2 regions of the Shewanella sp. SACH genome follow, and region 1 is predicted to be linked to the other one. Evidence: riboswitches for the same ligand, from Rfam matches in the RefSeq annotation. Region 1 holds a riboswitch; the other holds the start of a gene.
The links. Region 1 has a riboswitch for lysine ahead of BM607_RS13065 (Na+/H+ antiporter NhaC family protein). Riboswitches for the same ligand answer to the same signal wherever they lie in the genome.
Positions count from the first base shown of each region.

Region 2: it holds a riboswitch for lysine, as region 1 does, so the genes downstream of both, lysC (lysine-sensitive aspartokinase 3) here and BM607_RS13065 (Na+/H+ antiporter NhaC family protein) in region 1, are expected to answer to the same signal.

Region 1 is NZ_MPDG02000002.1:1,155,540-1,165,755, forward strand. It holds gene BM607_RS13040 (amidohydrolase family protein) at 1-696, opposite strand, end outside; gene BM607_RS13045 (amidohydrolase family protein) at 696-3,785, opposite strand; gene BM607_RS13050 (H-NS family nucleoid-associated regulatory protein) at 4,001-4,393, opposite strand; gene BM607_RS13055 (electron transfer flavoprotein subunit beta/FixA family protein) at 4,704-5,453, shown strand; gene BM607_RS13060 (FAD-binding protein) at 5,454-6,380, shown strand; lysine riboswitch at 6,476-6,672, shown strand; gene BM607_RS13065 (Na+/H+ antiporter NhaC family protein) at 6,752-8,320, shown strand; gene BM607_RS13070 (M3 family metallopeptidase) at 8,498-10,216, opposite strand, start outside.
Region 2 is NZ_MPDG02000005.1:99,167-109,382, reverse strand. It holds gene BM607_RS17310 (nuclease-related domain-containing protein) at 1-151, opposite strand, end outside; gene BM607_RS17305 (class 1 fructose-bisphosphatase) at 849-1,841, opposite strand; gene BM607_RS17300 (S9 family peptidase) at 2,108-4,423, shown strand; gene arcA (two-component system response regulator ArcA) at 4,758-5,474, opposite strand; gene BM607_RS17290 (DUF3293 domain-containing protein) at 6,063-6,497, shown strand; lysine riboswitch at 6,599-6,773, shown strand; gene lysC (lysine-sensitive aspartokinase 3) at 6,924-8,279, shown strand; gene BM607_RS17280 (succinylglutamate desuccinylase/aspartoacylase family protein) at 8,281-9,402, shown strand; gene BM607_RS17275 (zinc transporter ZntB) at 9,506-10,216, opposite strand, start outside.

The DNA.
Region 1 (10,216 bases):
GAAATAGCGATAGCCATCTTCAAAGGCGATATTGAGCTGATCGATCGCCTGCTGATTTTTCTCGATAGCCTTGGCTTTCTCTTTTTCATCTTCAGGCATGCGTTTGATTTGCGGCCAATAGACGTGGAACTGCCCTGCACTGGGGGTCAGCGCATCCTCAATCGTCCACGCATCAAGATTCACCAGCACCGATTGCCCAGCAATACCATCGCCGCTCGGGACGATTTGCGCGTGGGTAATACCGTTGAAACGTATGGTCGGGATCAGCTCAGAATCTGGATTGTAAGCTGTGGCTGTGCTGATCTGCGGATTGATATAACCCACCTCGGCGTTATCGACCGTGGGGCGGCTCATTTCAATTTCAACTAAGCCTAAGCTGGTGTCTAGGGCAATTAAGCCCGGATATAAGTGTTTACCGCTGGCATCGACGACTTGAGTGTCACTGGTTTCTGCGGTTGCACTGTTGGCTTGGCTGGTGAGTTGAGGCCCAACAGCCGTGATCTTGCCATTTTCAATCAAGACATCAGTGTTGCTGAGCACGCCTTGACTGACTGTGTGCACTGTGGCGTTTTTAATCAGTACGCTGCTGCTTTGTTTAGGTGTAGGTACGATATCGCTTGCCATCGCTGGGGCCAGCGTGGTGCAAATCGCGCCCAGTATCGCCGCAAACAAAACGGGTTTAGATGAATGTTGCATTATTTGGCTCCCTCATGAGTGTGGCCCCATGCCTGATAGTGGGTGTCGCAGTGCCACTGTGGCTCGTTAAGTGGCGTGACTTTTTCACCCGCTTTGGCTTGGTCATCACTGCTGAGAATTTTTTGGATAAGGGCGGCGCGCTCGTTGACTACGGCTTGCTGGGCGACTTGGTCTTGATCGCGGTCAAAATAGCGTTTTCCTTCAACCCATGCCTGCGTCACTTTGGCATAAATCGACAGTGGCTCTGCGTTCCACAGCACGACATCGGCCATTTTTCCTGGGGTGAGTGAACCCACAAATTCATCGACTCTTAATTGCTTGGCAGGATTGATGGTAACCATGTTCCAAGCATCTTCCTTTGACATATTGCAATACATCATAGACTTAGATGCTTCTTGGTTGAGTCTGCGCTGCATTTCATAGTCGTCTGAGTTTATGCTGGTGGTCACGCCTTTGTTTTGCATCAAACACGCGTTTTGTGGAATCGCGTCGTACACCTCAAACTTATAGGCCCACCAATCGGCAAACGTCGAGGCGCCAGCGCCATGGGCGGCCAGTTCACTCGCCACTTTGTAACCTTCGAGCACATGGGTAAAGGTCTGCACTTTAAAGTGATAGGCCTCGGCTAGGCGGATAAACATCAGAATTTCTGACTGCACGTAAGAATGAATGTGCACATCACGTTGCTGATTTAATACTTCGGCCACCGCCTGCAGGCGATAACTTGGGCGCGGTGCGACGGTTTTTTTCTTATCGCTGGATCGCAGGTCATCATAGGCTTTTAACGCATTCTCATAGGCGATGGCGGCATCGAAGGTCTCTTCAAATAACGCTTTGACTCCCATACGCGTTTGCGGGAAGCGTTGTACAAATTTCTCTCCCCAGTTGCTCTGCTTAACGTTTTCACCAAGCGCGAACTTGATACTGGCGGGCGCGTTAGCAAATTTAAGTTGCTCGGCCGTTTCGCCCCATTTCATTTTGATCAGTTGCGATTGGCCGCCAATAGGATTGGCGCTGCCGTGGAGTATTTGTGCGCTGGTGACGCCGCCCGCTAAGGCGCGATAGAGTGAAATATCGTCGGGATTAATCACATCACCAATCCGTACCTCAGAGGTTACGGCATCCGTGCCTTCGTTGGTGCCACCATTAATGGCGATATGCGAGTGTTCATCAATAATGCCCGCAGTAAGATGTTTACCTGTTGCATCTAGGACTTGATAACCAGAAGGCGTACTGAGTTGCTGGCCAATTTTTTCGATGCGGCCATTGGCCATCAAGAGATCAGCATGTTCGAGAATGCCTTGCTTATCCGAGGTCCACAGGGTGGCATTTTTGATGTGCAGCTTCTCGACCTTAGGTGCTTCGCTCAGTCCATAAGCAACGTTAGGGAAGGTGAGGTGACTCACTAGACTCGTGTTGGCTTCCTCCTTGGTCGCTTGATTGCTTTCTTGGTCAGCACTATTAAGCGCTGCAGTTTGCGCTATCGCAATACCGGCAACATTTGTGGTGCGACTCTTGGCATCGACCATGCGGCCCTGAATACCGTCATCGGCCATCCACAGCGTAAAGCGGCTAAGGCCATTGATGCCAGCGGCGCTCAAATCGGCAGTAAAGCTTAATCGACCGTCGTCATCTAACTTAAGTTGGGTGAGCGCGATACTTTGCTCGCCACTGCTTAAGCTACCTTGGATTTTGGGTTTATCCCCTTTACTCACATCTTGCAGTGATAAATCCAGTGTGAGGTTATTGAGGCTTAATTGATAATCGCCCAGTAATCGTGCTTGGGGCAGTGAGCGAAGACTTTGCTCCTGACCTTGCAACCAAACACTGTAGATCTGGCCCTCTTTAAAAATATTGCCCTTAGTGACTACAAAGTCTGCCATGTAACCGGGTGCTAGTTTGCCGGTAAAATCGGCGGTGCCCGTCATCTCGGCGGCTTGGGTGGTCAGTGCGGCTAAGGCTTGCTCTTCAGTTAAACCTTGAGTAATGGCTTGGCGCAGGCGCGGCCAAAAAGCATCGGTCTTAATACCAAACTGCGTTAGCGCGAAGGGAATACCCGCTTTGGCAACTTCTGCTGGATTGGTTGGCGCACGTTCCCACTGTCTTAAATCCGCCAGTGACACTTCGCGATCGGCATCATCTGTCCCGACATCAGGCGCCTGCGGATAGTTTAAAGGCAAGATTAACGGGTAGTTCAGCGCCTTTAACTCATTGATGCGCGAGTATTCTTGACCATTACCGAGTAGATTGGCTGACAGTTTATGTTCTTTGAGTAAATGGGCGGCGCGCAATTGATCGTTGAGATTTCTGGTTTCAAAGATAATTTGCTTATCGGCTAAATTATCTAAGCGCTCAAAGGCGATATTAAATTCGACTTGATTGTTTATTGCACCATTGGTCGATTTGTTTTTATTTTGGTTATACCAATTGGCGTCGGCAAAGGTTTGTCTAATAAGTGCAATACTGCCCATTAATGATGACGGATAATCTTGTTCAGATGAGCCTTTATCAAATGCCATAAAAGGTTGACTGCGGGCACGATAAATCACTTCGTTGGCGGTTTTGTCTGCTAATGATAGGCTAACACCCGTCCCTCGGAAGATTCCGTCGAGTTTGCTACTTTGCACACTCGTAAAGCCATTATTGATCCACTCTTTAGCGCGTTCTTTATTGGGATAAACGTAATTAAACCATTCTTTTTCAGAATGAATTGCACCATTGTCTGCATTGCCACCGATACGTTTAATATCATAGACAGGGCGAGTGAGCCCAAGTTTTGGATATTCGAACTCAATCCCATAATCGGTGAAAGGATCGATAAATCCAGGGTAAATAGTATAACCACTCAAATCGATTTTAAATGCGCCAGCGGGAATGTCACCGTGCTCAATAATGGCTTTAATTCGATTATTTTCAACCAATAAAGTGGCATCACTTAAACGCTTACCCGGCGCAATGATTAATTCAGCATGGGTAAAAGCCGTGAGTTTATTGGAGGTTGTCCCTGTATTGATTTGGGCATATGTGGTCTGTGAGACTAAGCTAGCGATGATGCTGCAGCTTATAATTATCTTATTGTTTATCTGCATTATTTTATTCAATCGAGTGAGGGTGAATAAAGAGTAACTGAAAGCAGATGTAAATACTAAGGTTGAATTGTAACGCAATTTGAGCGGGAATGAGGCGTGGGATTTACGCTTGTCGTTTTAGATTGCAGCCAATAATGGATATAAAAAAGCTCGCAATGAATGCGAGCTTTTATGCAAATGGGTGTTGGTTACTCGAACCGCTACACCGAATTGGATTAGATTAAGAAATCTTCCATAGAACGACCTTTGTTGATCTCGTTCTTAAATACGGTTGGCATACGGCCTTGGCCAGTCCACTGAACCATTTCACCGTCAACTTCGATTTGGTATTTAGCTGGACGAGGAGCGCGTTTTTTCGCGGTTGCTTTAACAGCTACGCCACCTAAGTCATCAATTGATAAACCAACGGCTTCCATTTGTTGACGGATTTCTTCAATTTTAGCATTACGAGCTGCCATGGCTTGTTCTTCTTCCTCAGCCATAGACTCGCGTTCTACTAAAATTTTATCTAATTTGTCGGCTAAATCACGTAACTCTTCAACGCTAAGTTCTTTAACTGCTGCTTTAAAACGACGGCCGTGAGTTAATATCTCTAAAAATTCGCTCATATCTATTTTCGTCCCACTCTAATTTTTAATACAGGATAATGGTGAACAACACCTAAATGATAGAAACTAATATAGCTCGAATCAAATAAAATTATGCGTTTTAAGTAAATTAAATATTATTTATATTTTGAACTTTTCTTATTTACTCAAATAAGTGTCCAAAAAAGTAGCCGTGGCGCGGATTAAAAAATGCAAACAGGCGTTTGACTTTGGTTGACGTTAACGTTAACAGGACGTAAAGTTGCTCTATCCTGCATTGGTATTAACCAATGTTTTGTCCATGTACATGAAAGTGTAGGAAGGAAACCCTATGAAAGTATTGGTGCCCGTTAAGCGCGTTGTTGATGCCAATGTGAAGGTCAGGGTCAAAGCTGACAATACAAGTGTTGACACTGCAAACCTAAAAATGGCGTTGAACCCTTTTTGTGAAATCGCAGTAGAAGAAGCGGTTCGTTTAAAAGAAGCGGGTAGCGCTACTGAAGTGGTTGTTGTCAGTATTGGTAATAAAGCCGTGCAAGAACAATTACGTACCGCGCTCGCATTAGGCGCAGACCGTGCGATTCATATCGATACTGAAGAAGAACTGGTGCCAGTATCTATCGCCAAATTGCTCAAAGCGGTACAAAACAAAGAACAAGCTGAACTGGTGATTTTTGGTAAGCAATCTATCGATGGCGATAACAATCAAACTGGTCAAATGTTCGCGGCGCTGATGGATATGCCACAGGCGACCTTTGCTTCTGAAATCAAATTAGAAGGTCATTCTGTGCAAGTCGCTCGCGAAGTTGACGGTGGTATGCAAACCTTACTTATGCCGTTACCTGCAGTCGTGACTGCCGATCTACGTTTGAACGAACCTCGTTATGCTTCACTGCCTAACATTATGAAAGCCAAGCGTAAGCCATTAGAAGTCTTTACTGTCGCTGATTTGGGCGTGACGTTAAAGAGTCACCAAACGGTTGTGAAGGTCACTCCGCCAGCAGAACGTAAAGCAGGCATTATGGTAGCGTCGGTAGCTGAGCTAGTTGAAAAGTTAAAAAATGAAGCGAAGGTGATCTAAATGGCCATTTTAGTATTAGCTGAACATGATAATGCCGCACTGAAACTCGATACGGCAAAAATCGTCACTGCCGCTCGCGCCATTGGCGATGAAGTGCATGTACTGGTTGCGGGTCACCAATGTGGCGCGGTTGTCCAAGCTGCACAGGCACTACAAGGCGTTAGCCAAGTGCTCGTTGCCGATGCTAGCGTGTATGAAGCGCATTTAGCGGAAAATTTTGCCAAATTGCTGGTGGACTTAGCGCCAAACTATGGCCACATTCTGGCTTCTGCTTCGAGCTTAGGTAAGGACACGCTTCCGCGTGTGGCTGCATTATTAGATGTTGCGCAAATCTCTGAAGTCATTACCGTCGTCAATGCTGACACCTTTGTGCGCCCTGTGTATGCGGGTAACGCCTTAGCGACAGTGCAAAGTCATGATGCCATCAAAGTGATGACAGTGCGCGCCAGTGCCTTTGATGCTGCACCAGAAGGTAACAGCGCGGCTGTGACGACACTCGATAAAGTGTTTGAAGCGAGAACTCAGTTTGTTTCTCAATCCTTGACGGTATCAGCCCGTCCAGAATTAGGTAATGCTGGCATTATCGTTTCTGGCGGCCGTGGTATGGGCAGTGGTGAAAACTTCGGCATGTTAGAGCAGCTTGCTGACAAGCTCGGTGCTGCGGTTGGCGCATCACGCGCCGCAGTTGACGCTGGCTTTGTGCCTAACGATTTACAAGTCGGTCAAACCGGTAAAATCGTTGCGCCTAACTTGTATATTGCCGTGGGGATTTCTGGCGCGATTCAACATTTAGCGGGCATGAAAGACGCAAAAGTCATCGTTGCTATTAACAAAGACGCGGAAGCGCCTATTTTCCAAGTTGCCGATTATGGCTTAGTTGCGGACTTATTTGAGGCGGTTCCTGAGCTGATCACAAGTCTCGGTTGATTTAATCTGTGATCTAGGTCACATTAAGTGGCTTTGCGGTGGCATCTGCTAAGCCGCTTATGTTTTTATGTGCCTCACGCCCGCGTACGGGCGTTCTTAGAAGTAGAGGCGCGCCAAATATTAGTAGTGATCAGTAGGGTGATTCCGTTGATCGATTGCGAAAGGATTTGGTGCCGAAGTGGTTCGATTTATCACGATCAACTGCTGGGGTTGTACCTAATAGGTGCAACACTGCCATAGTATTTTCCGATACGGATATTGGAAATAGTTACTATGGAGCGCTACTGATAGGACAGGTGACCTTGGGTATCTATTGCCTTTCCCCACCAGTTCAGTCGCCCTCCATTCGTATTTAACGAAGATAATAATCAATGACTGTTATGAATTATGCCGATTCGGCACTTTCCTTGCTGCCGCCTGCGGTGGCTATTGTGTTGGCGATCTTAACTCGCCGTGTACTGCTTTCTTTGGGGTTAGGTATTTTAATTGGTGCTTTATTGCTCAATCAATTTTCACCTGTAGCGACGGGTGAATTTGTATTTAATGGCGTTAAAGGACTTTTTTGGACGGGCGAAGGCCTTAATTCGTGGAACTTATATATTCTCGGTTTCTTAATTGTACTGGGAATGATCACAGCGTTAATTACCGTAAGTGGCAGCGCGCGGGCTTTTGCCGATTGGGCTCGTTTACATATACGTAATAAACGTGACGCTAAATTATTAACTATGTTTTTAGGGTGTGTGGTTTTTATTGACGACTATTTCAATAGCTTAGTCGTAGGTTCGGTCGCTAGACCTGTTACCGACCGTTATTATATTTCCCGCGCTAAGTTAGCTTATTTATTAGATTCTACTGCGGCACCTGTGTGCGTTATTTCTCCAGTATCAAGTTGGGGCGCGTATATTATTGCACTTATTGGTGGAATATTAACGGCCCATGGTTTTGCTGATACTGGCCATTTGAGTATTTTTATTCAAATGATCCCAATGAACTTCTATGCAATTTTCTCCTTGTTATTATTACTTTTCGTTGTCTTTATGGGATTAGATGTTGGGCCAATGCGCGAGCATGAACTCAATGCCCAACGTGGTAATTTATACGATGAGTCAAAAGGATTACCGCCTGGAGCCAATGCGGATTTACCTGAAGCCGAAACCGGTAAGATCTTAGGTTTATTCCTGCCGATTACAGTATTGGTATTTGCGACCCTGTATTTTATGATCAATAGTGGCGCTCAAGTGCTTGCCACTGAAGGGATTGAATTTAATATTATTTCAGCGTTTGAGAAAACCGATGTCAGTTCATCCCTTTTCTTTGGTGCATTAATCGGTTTAGCGATTTCGCTGATATTGAATTTAGTCCAAGGCGTTGAGAAATCAATGATAGTCAAAGGCATAGTGCAGGGCGCTCGCTCTATGCTGCCAGCGATTTATATCCTGTTATTTGCTTGGACTATCGCAGGCGTGATTGGCCAGCTCGAAACCGGTAAGTTTATGGCAAGTCTCGCGACGGGCAATATTCCGTTCGCCTTTTTGCCAGCCCTAATGTTTGTGTTAGCGGGTATCACTGCGTTCTCAACCGGTACTAGCTGGGGCACGTTCGGTATCATGTTGCCGATTGCTGCGGATATGGCGATGGGAAGTCACACTGGCATGATGCTACCTATGCTTGCTTCTGTGCTGGCGGGCGCGGTATTTGGCGATCACTGTTCACCGATTTCCGATACCACGATTTTGTCGTCTACGGGCGCGAGTTGTCACCATATCGACCATGTCGTCACTCAGCTACCGTATGCATTGATTGCGGCGTTTATTAGCTTAACGGGTTATGTCGTACTTGGATTTACTGAGTCAGTTGTCGCAGGTTTAGTGGCCTGTAGTGTGGTGTTTGTGGTTAGCATCATAGTGCTAAAAATCAAATCTAAAGGCGCAATTAGCTAAACCTTAATTGAAACCTTGCACGGCAAAGGTTCACTGCGAATAAGTCAAAATAAATCAGCCAGCATTATGCTGGCTGATTTTTTTGGTTAACGCTCTGTTTATCTCTGTCTTTAACCTAATCGCATTAAGGCTATCAACACTGAATTTAAAGTGCCTGTTGCTTAGGTTTTTTGTAGCTTAGAGTGCTTGGTCTAGCCCGCGGCGTTTAAGTAATCCTTGTGTCGTTGGCTCTTGTCCGCGGAAGTTTTTGTAGGCTTCCATTGGCGCAATACTGTTGCCCACTTCACGAATGGTTTTGCGGTATTTCATGCCGATTTCACGATTGAGCCCGCCTTGGTTTTGCACATAGGCAAAGGCATCCGCCGCTAAAATCTCACTCCACATATACGCGTAATAACTTGCCGAGTAACCACCGGGGAAGGCGTGGGCAAAGTAGGTCGACTTATAGCGTGGCGGCACGGCGCTGATGTTTAAGCCGTGCTTTTTCAGGGCATTGGCTTCAAAGGTGGCCACATCTTGCAGTGGTGCATCTGGGCTTAATGAATGCCACTCCATATCCACTAATGCGGCGGCCATGTATTCCAGAGTGTCGAATCCTTGGTTAAAGCTGCCAGATTTCAGCAGTTTTTGCAGCAATTCGTCGGGAATGGGTTTGCCAGTTTCATAGTGTTTGGCGTAGTTGGCCAACACTTTGGGATGGGCCGCCCAGTCTTCTTCGAAGGTCGATGGGAATTCGACAAAGTCGCGTGAAACCGAGGTGCCCGCCAGACTTGGATATGTCACTTTGGAGAACATGCCGTGGGTGCCGTGGCCCATTTCATGGAACATAGTGGTGACTTCGTTATAGCTGACGAATGTAGGTTCACCCTCTGGCGCTTTCTTGATGTTCATCACGTTGACGACCACAGGTTTAGTGCCTTCGAGGAAGGATTGACCGACGAACGAACTCATCCAAGCGCCGCCACGTTTACCTTCACGGGCAAAATAGTCGGCGTAGAAAATGGCCATGCTTGAGCCATCGGCATCAAACATTTCGTAGGCTTTCACATCGGGATGATAAACCGGTAAATCTGGGCGAGGTTTTAGGGTGACGCCATAGAGTTCTTTGAGTGTGTAGAACACGCCGTCTTCGAGGACGCGGTTAAACTCAAAATATGGGCGAATGCTATTGGCATCGAGGGCGTATTTTTCTTGGCGGACTTTCTCGGCGTAGAATTCCCAGTCCCATGGCGCCAGTTCAAATTTGCCGCCAGTCTTGTCGATCATAGCTTGAATATCGGCCGCTTCTTTCTCTGTATTAGCGACTACGGCTGGCACCATAGAGCCAAACATACTGTAAACCGCTTCTGGCGTTTTGGCCATTTGCGGCGCTAGGCGATAACTCGCCCAGTTTTCATAACCTAATAGGGTGGCGCGCTCAGCGCGCAGTTGCGCTAAACGAGATACCAGCGACGCCGTTTCGTTTTCACCACTTAAGCCACGGTTAGCCGAGGCTTCCCAAATGCGTTGGCGCAGTTCACGGTTTTCCAGTGACGCCAATACGGGCTGGCGAGTGGTGTTGGTGATGTTGATCAGATACTTGCCATCGTGACCTGCAGCTTTAGCATCGTTTGCGGCCGAAGTGATGTCGCTGTCAGTTAATCCTGCAAGCTCATTCTTTGATTCCACGATAACGGCGATTTCTTTAGTTAGGCGCAGTAAACGTTGGGAGAACTCGTTGGTCAGTGTCGATTGTTCTTCGTTAAGAGCACGGATCTTCACTTTTTGTTCGTCGGTGAGTTTTGCGCCCGCCATGATAAAGCGTTGGTGATAGACCTCAACCAAACGCACGGCTTCTGGGGTTAAACCTAGATTAGCGCGGTCGTTATAAATGGCTTCGATACGGGCAAATAGCGC
Region 2 (10,216 bases), on a different contig from region 1:
TAAAGGTGAATCGAAAATCATTGATGACCAACACTTCTGGATGATCTTTGAAGGCGCGGCGTAAATAGAAGGCAACATCCTGTTCTTGTTTTTGACCCGCGATAGCCTGTGGTGTTTGGGTATTTTGAAATGATTTGGTTTTTAGAATCATTTATCAACAGCATCCATTCATAACTTGATAATAATCAGCCTCATAATACCCACTTTGCCATTGAAAGATAAAGATAAAAATAGTTAAACGTTAACCATGTGACTGTAACTATTGATTATCAGATATACACAGGGCCCAACTGGATTAAAAAGAGAGTACAGGCACTAATCTTTTGGGATAAACAGCTAACTCTAAGATTTCAGTAGTTCATCTTCCCCAGCGAAGTTGCAGAAGGGCGTTGAAGACTTTTTATTACAGGCAAAAGAGCAAATAGGCTTCATTTTTATGCCTTAATTACTTTGCAATAACTCCAGTGTCTGAGGAATACACTATCCCCTCGGAGTTGCCGCAGGGCGAATAGACAAATTGCGTGAGTCTCGGCATGGATGCCGAGCTAGCTTTCGCAGGTGCAGGGACGCATCCTTCGGAAGCGATAGCAAATTTGGCAATGAGCACAAGGGGCTTTCAACTCCGTTGGGGACGTCATGGAGCATCCAAGGAGGATAGGACGAGCAGTCCTCCTTGGTCGGGTGTGGGGTGAAGCCCCACGACTTTAATTCACCTCGGCCGTAAGGCCGCAATTCCTTCGTCGGTTATGCCGCATCAAAAATTAAAATGTCGCATTCTGCGAATCAATAAAAAAGCCACTGTGGTCAGTGGCTTTTATCATAAAAATCAGGAAGCTAAGCGATTCGGCTTACTCTATATTTGGTTCTTCACTGTAATCAATACCGTGATAGCTCAGGCAAGCGTCGACTTCATTGCTGCTGCCTAGGATGACGGCAACACGCTGGTGAATATGCGTTGGGGTAATGTCTAAAATAGTTTCATAACCCGTTGAGGCTTTACCGCCGGCTTGTTCGACTAAGAAAGCCATTGGATTAGCTTCGTACATCAAGCGCAGTTTGTACGGTTTTTTAGGATCTTTATTGTCGGTTGGGTAGGTAAAAATACCGCCACGTGATAGCACGCGGTGTACGTCGCCGACCATGGCCGCAATCCAGCGCATGTTGAATGATTTTTCGCGTGGGCCAATTTTACCGAGCAGTAAATCGGCAATATAGGTCTGCATTGGCGCTTCCCAAAAACGTTGGTTCGACATGTTAATGGCAAACTCTTGGGTATCTGGGCTAATGCTCATGGCGGCGTTAGTCAGTAAAAATTCATTGGTTTCTGGGTGCAAAGTAAAGAGTTGCACGCCTTGACCTGTGGTTAATGCCAGCATGGTCGATGGACCATAAAGTACATAACCTGCGGCTAATTGCGCACGGCCAGATTGTAAAAAGCTGGTTTCAGTCAACTCGCCAGCAGGGGCGGGCAGGATAGAGAAAATCGTGCCGACTAACGAGTTGATATCAATATTAGATGAGCCATCTAGTGGATCGAAACACACCAGATATTGGCCATTTTGGCTGACTTCAACTACATGATCTTCTTCTTCCGACGCCAAACCGCGCACTGTACCGTCAGCTTTTAATGCATCTTTGAGCATGTCGTTGGTGATGATATCCAGTTTTTTCTGGGTTTCACCTTGGACGTTTTCTTGCTCAGTCGCGCCTAACACGCCTGCAAGCGCACCGTGGCGAACGGCATGGCTAATGGCTTTTGAGGTGTCGGCTAAGGTTAAAATTAGCTGGGAGAGGGAGTCGTTCACTGCCTGTGAGGTCAGGTGCTGGGCCAGAGTCTGCATGTTATGTCCTTTAGAGGTTCAACAATGAGGTCAATTTCGTTATTTGCCGCGAATGATAACTCAGTTAGTCGACAATTTCAGCGATGTTGCTGATGCTTTTAGCGAATATTAGGGCTTTTAGGGATTATTTGGACTGAGCCGACGAGATGCTCCTAATTTGTATCGGCATATTGCATGCTATTTCTATTTGGGGTTTGCCTCTGGCACAATGTCGGCTTGTTTTTAATCGCTGACATCTTAGGCGATTATACTTCCAAGGAATAATAATGATTAAAAATAGGTTAACTTGGTTCCCTGCGCGCTCGCTTAAGGTGCGCGCCGTTCCCCTACTGATAGCGAGCCAAATGGCCATGATTTCGACAGCTATGATTTCAACAACCACCCCAGCTTTGGCAATGGAAGGTGGCAAACAGCCACTGACGATTGAGCGAATGAATGCCTCGCCTGCCTTAGCGGGCACCAGTCCCCGTGGTTTGAAATTGTCCCCCGATGGCCAGCGTGTTACCTATCTTGCTGGCCGTAAAGATTATCAAAGTTTTTATGATCTCTGGCAGATGGATGTCAAAACCGGTGAGTCGAGCCTGCTATTAAATGCCGATAAACTCGCGACCAATGAATTATCCGATGAAGAAAAAGCCCGCCGCGAGCGCCAACGTATTTATGGCGAAGGCATTATGGAGTACTTCTGGGCCGATGATAGCCAAGCGTTATTAATTCCGGCTTCTGGCAATCTGTATTACTTTTCCCTCGTCGACAATAGCGTGACTCAATTGCCGATTGGCGAAGGGTTTGCTACAGATGCACGCTTATCGCCCAAGGGGCATTTTGTGTCTTTCGTGCGGGATCAAAATTTGTATGTGTTAGATCTGGCGACGAAGAAACTCCAAGCTATGACGACCGATGGCGGCGGGGCAATTAAAAATGCCATGGCTGAGTTTGTCGCTCAAGAAGAAATGGATCGCATGACTGGCTATTGGTGGGCGCCCGATGAATCGGCTATCGCCTTCACCCGTATCGACGAATCCGCGGTCGAGCAAGTGACGCGCAATGAGATCTATGCCGATGGCATTAAACTCACCGAGCAGCGTTACCCAGCCGCAGGTAAAAACAACGTCGACATTGCATTAGGTGTGGTCACGCTAAAAGATAAGGCCATCAATTGGGTGAGCCTGCGTGAAGAGAATAGCGAAGACAAGAGCAAAGACATTTATCTGCCGCGTGTCGATTGGTTGCCCGATAGCAAACACTTGTCGTTCCAGTGGCAGAGCCGCGATCAACATCAGCTCGATTTGCAGTTAGTGGCGTTAGATGCGCTGACTAAGCCAAAAACCTTAGTGAAAGAACGCAGTGATGCTTGGGTAAACCTCAATAACGATCTGCACTTCTTAAAACAGCAGTCTGCCTTTATTTGGGCGTCTGAGCGTGACGGCTTTAATCATCTGTATCTTTTTGACTTAAAAGGCAAACTCAAAACGCAATTGACTAAGGGCGAGTGGGCTGTCGATGAGTTGGAATACATAGATGAAACTGCAGGCTGGGTGTATTTCACCGGCCGCAAAGACACGCCAATCGAGAAACAGCTTTATCGCGTACCGTTAGCGGGTGGCAAGGTTGAGCGCGTGAGCAAGCAAGCGGGGATGCACAATCCTGTTTTCGCCGATAATCAGAGTGTATATCTGGATTATTTCAATAGCTTATCTCAGCCACCGCAAATCAGTTTACACGGTGACAAGGGCCAGCAACTGGCTTGGGTCGAGCAAAATGCGGTTAAGCAAGGTCATCCTTTATATGACTATGCTGGATTGTGGCAAATTCCTGAATTTGGTGAACTGAAAGCCGAAGATGGCCAAGTGCTGCAAACCCGTTTATTCAAACCCGTTCCCTTCGATGCAAGCAAGAAATACCCTGTCGTAGTGCGGGTTTATGGTGGGCCGCACGCCCAGTTAGTGACTAATAGTTGGAGCGAGCAGGACTACTTTACCCAGTATCTTGTGCAACAAGGCTATGTGGTATTCCAATTAGATAACCGCGGCAGTGCGCACAGAGGCACTCAGTTCGAGCAGGTGATTTACCGTCATTTGGGCGAAGCTGAAGTGAATGATCAAAAAGTGGGGGTGGATTATTTACGGAGTCTGCCCTTTGTCGATGCCGATAATGTGGCGATTTACGGCCACAGTTACGGTGGTTATATGGCCTTGATGAGTTTATTTAAGGCGCCGGATTATTTTAAAGCCGCGATTTCGGGCGCACCTGTGACCGACTGGCGCTTGTATGATACCCATTATACTGAGCGTTACTTAGGTCACCCCGAAGGTAATGAAAAGGGTTATGAAGCCAGCAGCGTGTTTCCTTACGTGAAAAACTATCAAGCGGGTCTGTTGATGTATCACGGCATGGCTGACGATAACGTCTTGTTTGAAAACAGCACTCGGGTTTATAAAGCGCTGCAGGATGAAGGCAAATTATTCCAGATGATCGATTATCCGGGATCTAAACATTCGATGCGTGGCGAGAAAGTGCGTAATCACTTATATCGCTCATTAGCGGATTTCCTCGATAGACAGCTGAAAAGCGCTAAGTAGCGCGAGATAGAGAGCTGGTCTGCTTGCGTATGCTGCTATGCCTTACGTATACGTTGTAGGCTTGCTCCTTGTTTAGCTCTTATATCACTCGCTCTCATTAGCGCTGATAGGTTGAGCTTGTTTTATAATTATGCTGCTGTTTTATAAATATTTTTTTCTATTTTGGACATCGGCTTTGCCATCAACCTGACTCTTAACTCTGTAAGCGTCGCCTATTAATCTGATTCGCTAAATTTTAGACATAAAAAAACCAGATCCTAGGATCTGGTTTTTTTGTGAATTGATGCTTATCGAATCAATCCTGTTGCTAATGCGAGTGTCGCTTAGCGGGCAATTAGCCTTCTAAGTTACCGCAAAAGCGATAGCCTTCACCGTGAATAGTCGCGATGATTTCTGGCGTATCTGGCAAGCTTTCGAAATGCTTGCGGATACGACGGATAGTCACGTCTACAGTACGATCGTGTGGCTTAAGTTCACGGCCAGTCATTTTCATCAGTAGATCGGCACGAGTCAAAATTTTGCCTGGGTTTTCAACAAAGTGCAGCATAGCGCGGAATTCGCTACGTGGCAGTTTGTAGGATTCACCCTGTGGGCTCACTAATGAACGGCTGTTGATCTCTAAGCTCCAATCGTTGAAGCGATAGTATTCTACTGAGCTCTTTTCTTCGACTTCGGCACCAGCGCTGTTGACGCGAGTCAGAAGATTACGAGCACGAATCGTCAATTCACGTGGGTTGAACGGCTTGGTAATATAATCGTCCGCGCCAATTTCAAGTCCAAGGATTTTGTCGACTTCGTTGTCACGACCTGTCAGGAAGATCAGACCGATGTTGTTGATTTCACGTAGTTCACGTGCCAACAACAGGCCATTCTTGCCTGGCAAGTTAATGTCCATAACGACCAAGTTAATTTTGTTTTCCTGCATAGCCTTATGCATTTCTGCGCCATCATTGGCCTCAGTTACCACATACCCTTCTGCCTCGAAAATACTTCTCAGCGTGTTACGGGTAACGGCTTCATCTTCAACGATCAGAATGTGCGGATTTTGCATATTATTTACCTAAATTTTAATCAGTTTATACTAACCAATAAGAGCAACTTACTTCGGGCTCTTATATTCATAAAAGCGTTGATACTTCCTTGAACTGCTTTGTGCTCAAAAGGAAAATCTTTACGGTGACATCTATATCTGGATGTAGATTAAGTGCACGTTTAAGTGTAATACGAGAAAACGTAATCAGTACCAACTTCGATAAGCAATAGTTAGAATAAGTTCCTTAACTATTGTTTTTTTTAAATGTTTAAAAGACAAATCAAATGTAGAACACATTTTAAACAGATGCCCGGTCAGTTCACGTTACTTAAAGCGATATATGTAACAAACTGTATTGAACGATAAGCATCTTGCTCAATCTGTTTCAACTCACCAGTACGTACATTGTACTCGTTTTAGTCATTTGTTAACAAATGAAATGTTAACAAATTTTAGGTGAGTCGGGGTTTTTACCATGATATTTACTTTAGCTATTGATTAGTATAACTAATGTATTTGCCATTCCTGTGAGCCAGTTCACGCCTCTTTGGATTTTACAATCACTCTGCTACACTAGCCTGGGTTCATTTTTCGATTAGACTACCAATGGACAATAAGACTCAAGATTTGTGGCAATGTTACCAAGCGCCGTTATTTTTGCTGACTCAAGCATTATCCTGTGATTTTTCCTTTGCTGTTATTACCGCTCATAATCCCGCTTCAAAGCTGCTTTCTCCCAGTCAAAACCGTTTACTCGATCGCCAACTTCTCCGTGAAATTGAATTACTCGGCAGTCCCTATCGTGCTTTAGTGGGCGCGGCGCCGGATTTATCCCACATGGAAAAAAGCTGGGCCGTGTTTATCGATAGAACGATGGCGCTGCAATTGGGGAAGAAATTTAATCAATACGCGATTTATGTGGTCGAACAAGGGGATGTGAGCTTAGTGCCATGCACTTTGGCCGGACATGATGAAGTGTGTTTAGGCAAATTTAGTGATTATGTGCAGCTGGTATACGAGTTACCCGATTTAAGTACTTAGTTGTTTTCAAAAGATTTTATTTAAATTATTCATTTGTTATGAAATTAGCATTGACTTCATTAGGGGTTTATTGCTACTTTTTTCGTCCCTTTCCCTAGGAAAGGAACAGAAGAGGAGCGTTAACTAGGTAGTCGGTCAGAGGAGCACAAACTCCTGCGATGACTGATGAGGGAGATTAACGCCGAGGCATAGATATGGTTGCTGCATGTTTATGTCGGTCGCTCAGGCTGAATCCTGACGATTGTCACCTGTAATTGGTGGAGAGCTTCTGGTGACGATTGCTGTTTCCCTTCTTTTGGGGTGCGTTATCATTGAGCACCAGGCTCTTCGAACGAAGTTAGTTCGGAGTGTGATTATGTTAGTTAATCAGTATTTTATTCAATCTGCGTTTATTTCTTGCCCTACGTGTTTCACGGAGGTGCGCTAATGTCCCTTGTAGTCGCAAAATTTGGTGGCACCTCAGTCGCCGACTATAACGCTATGAATCGCTGTGCCGACATAGTGTTAGCTAATCCTCATTGCCGTTTAGTCGTGGTCAGCGCATCGAGTGGCGTGACCAATCTGTTAGTGGAATTGACGCAAGAATCCATCAACGACGATGGTCGATTACAGCGATTAAAACAAATTGCCCAAATTCAATATGCGATTTTAGATAAGCTCGGTCGTCCTAACGATGTGGCCGCCGCATTAGATAAATTATTGAGTCGCATGTCAGTATTGAGTGACGCGCTCGCATCACAACGCAGCAAAGCGACCATGGATGAGTTGTTGTCCCTCGGTGAGCAATGTTCTTCGGCGTTGTTTTCAGCAGTCATCCGCGAGAAAGGTGTTAACTCTAGCGCCTTCGATGTACGCCGAGTATTACGTACCGACAGCCACTTTGGCCGCGCGGAACCCCAAGTTGAGCAGATTGCGACTTTAGCTCGTGATTATCTACAGCCACTGTTAGCGGAACAAGTGATTGTGACGCAAGGCTTTATCGGTGCCGATGAAGCAGGTCAAACGACCACATTAGGCCGCGGTGGTAGTGATTATTCTGCTGCGCTGTTAGCCGAAGCGTTACGCGCCTCAGCGGTCGAGATTTGGACCGATGTAGCAGGGATTTATACAACCGATCCTCGCCTTGCGCCCAATGCTTTTCCGATTGCCGAGATCAGCTTTAATGAAGCCGCCGAGATGGCGACCTTTGGTGCCAAGGTATTGCATCCTGCGACCATTCTTCCTGCTGTTCGTCAACAAATTCAAGTGTTTGTTGGTTCAAGTAAAGAGCCTGAAAAGGGCGGGACTTGGATCCGTCATCAAGTGGAAGATGCGCCCGTATTCCGCGCTGTGGCTTTGCGCCGCGATCAAACGCTGTTAAATCTTCACAGCTTGCAAATGTTGCATGCGCAGGGCTTTTTAGCGGAAACCTTTGCGACTTTGGCGCGACATAAGATCAGTGTGGATCTAATTACTACCTCAGAAGTGAATGTGTCTCTAACCCTCGATAAAACTGGCTCTGATTCAAGTGGTCAAGGTCTGTTGAGTGAGGCATTGTTGCAAGAATTATCACAGCATTGCCGGGTGCGCGTCGAAGATGGATTAGCCTTAGTGGCGATTATCGGTAACCGTATTGCGACCACGCCGGGTATTTGTCGCCGTGTGTTTGAAGTGCTTGAGCCACACAATGTGCGGATGATTTGCCAAGGCGCCAGCCCACATAACCTGTGTGTGTTAGTGACAGAATCGGAAGCGGCACAAGTGGTGAAATCGCTGCATCAAAATCTGTTCGAAGGCGCTTAATATGCTGCCGATAACATCGTCTCTGCAAATTGGGGAGCTTGCCGCAGGGCAAGCGCTTACCTTGCCTATTTACCATTTTAAGCCGAGCGACGATAAGGCGACTGGCCCCAAAGTGTATATTCAGGCCAATGTCCACGGCGCTGAAGTGCAAGGTAATGCGGTGATTTATCAGTTGATGAAGCAGCTTGAACTCTGTGACATCCGCGGTGAAATCACCTTAGTGCCGCTTGCCAATCCCCTTGGGATCAACCAAAAAAGTGGTGAGTTTACCCTCGGCCGATTTGACCCTATTACGGGGGCGAACTGGAATCGTGAGTATTTGAATCATGCTATCGATTTGCCAACTTGGTATAGCGAACATGCCAAGCTCAGTGATAGCGAGCTGATCCAAGCTTATCGCAGTACTTTGGTTGAAGCCTGTCAGCAAAAATTACGGCATGAATGGGGCATTACAACCGGGCATAGGCTTGCGGTTAATCTGCAAATTATGGCCCACGGCGCGGATATAGTGCTCGATCTGCATACGGGTCCTAAATCCTGTAAGCACTTGTATTGTCCTGAATATGACTTAGCTGCCGCGCAGTTTTTGTCGATCCCTTATACGCTTGTTATCCCCAACACCTTTGGTGGTGCTATGGATGAGGCAGCGTTTTGTCCTTGGTGGCAATTAAGTGATTTTGCAAAAGCGCAGGGGCGAGATTTAGCCGTTGCTGTGTCAGCGTTAACCTTGGAGTTGGCGAGCCAAGAGCGCGTCTGCCTTGAGGATGCGTTGGTTGATGCACAAGGGATTTTGGCGTATTTAAGCCACCGCGGCGTGATCGCTGAAACCGTTGCGCCCGCTAAAATGCAGCGCTTTGGTTGTTACCTTAAGGACTATAAAAAGTATCACGCGCCAAGTTCAGGGTTAGTGGAATACCTCGCGCCTTTAGGTGAACCATTGGCTGCGGGACAGCCCTTAGTGAATTTACTGCGAATGGATTTATACGGTACAGCGGATGAGCTAAAGACGGTCAGTTTGCCGCAGGACTGCGTGCCGATTTTGCACTTTGCTTCGGCATCTGTGCACCAAGGGACAGAGCTTTATAAAGTCATGACTCATGTGTTTGAGTTGCCGACGACATAATCGCCCGCTTAGAGCATAAGCATTAGCTCATAACATTCAGCTTATAAGAATGAACGAAAACAACGCAAATCCTAATCGATTGGCGTTGTTGTTTTTAAGGTGGCTATAACCACTTAAATCGATAAAACAGTGCCATCTGTAGGGCGACGAGTGAGATTAATATGCCGCAGAAGGTGGCGAAGGCCCAAGTGTTGTCGGCGCCCGGTATGCCGCCAATATTGACCCCGAGTAAGCCGGTTAAAAAGCCTAATGGTAAGAAAATTGCCGACACTAAAGATAAGAAATATAAGCGTTTATTGAGCTGTTCCGATTGTTGGCTGAGTAATTCTTCCTGAGTCACATTTGCCCTGTCGCGCAGGGCATCGAGATCTTCAATGGTGCGGATAAGCTTATCGTTTGTTTCCCTGAGTTTAAGTCGTTCAGAATCGTTAAACAGACTAACTTGCTCGGAAATCATTTTTGAAAAGGCTTCACGCTGGGGCGCTAAATAGCGGCGAATGGCGACAGTTTGGCGGCGCAGTTCGGCGATATCGGTGCGTAAATCTTTAACATTGCCTGAGACGACGAGCTCTTCTAAATCAGAGAGTTGTTCTTCTAACTTATCGATGAACTCGACTTTACGGTTAGTGAGTCGCTCGCAGACAGCGACGATAAAGTCGCCCGTAGTTGCAGGCCCATTGCCCTCAAGGATCTGCTCGGCGACATCTTTGACCGACTGTAACTCGCGATCGCAGGTGGATATGATCCGCTGTTTATCGGCATAAATACGCACGGCCACCATGTCTTCGGGAGCTGAATTGGGGTTGAGGTTGAC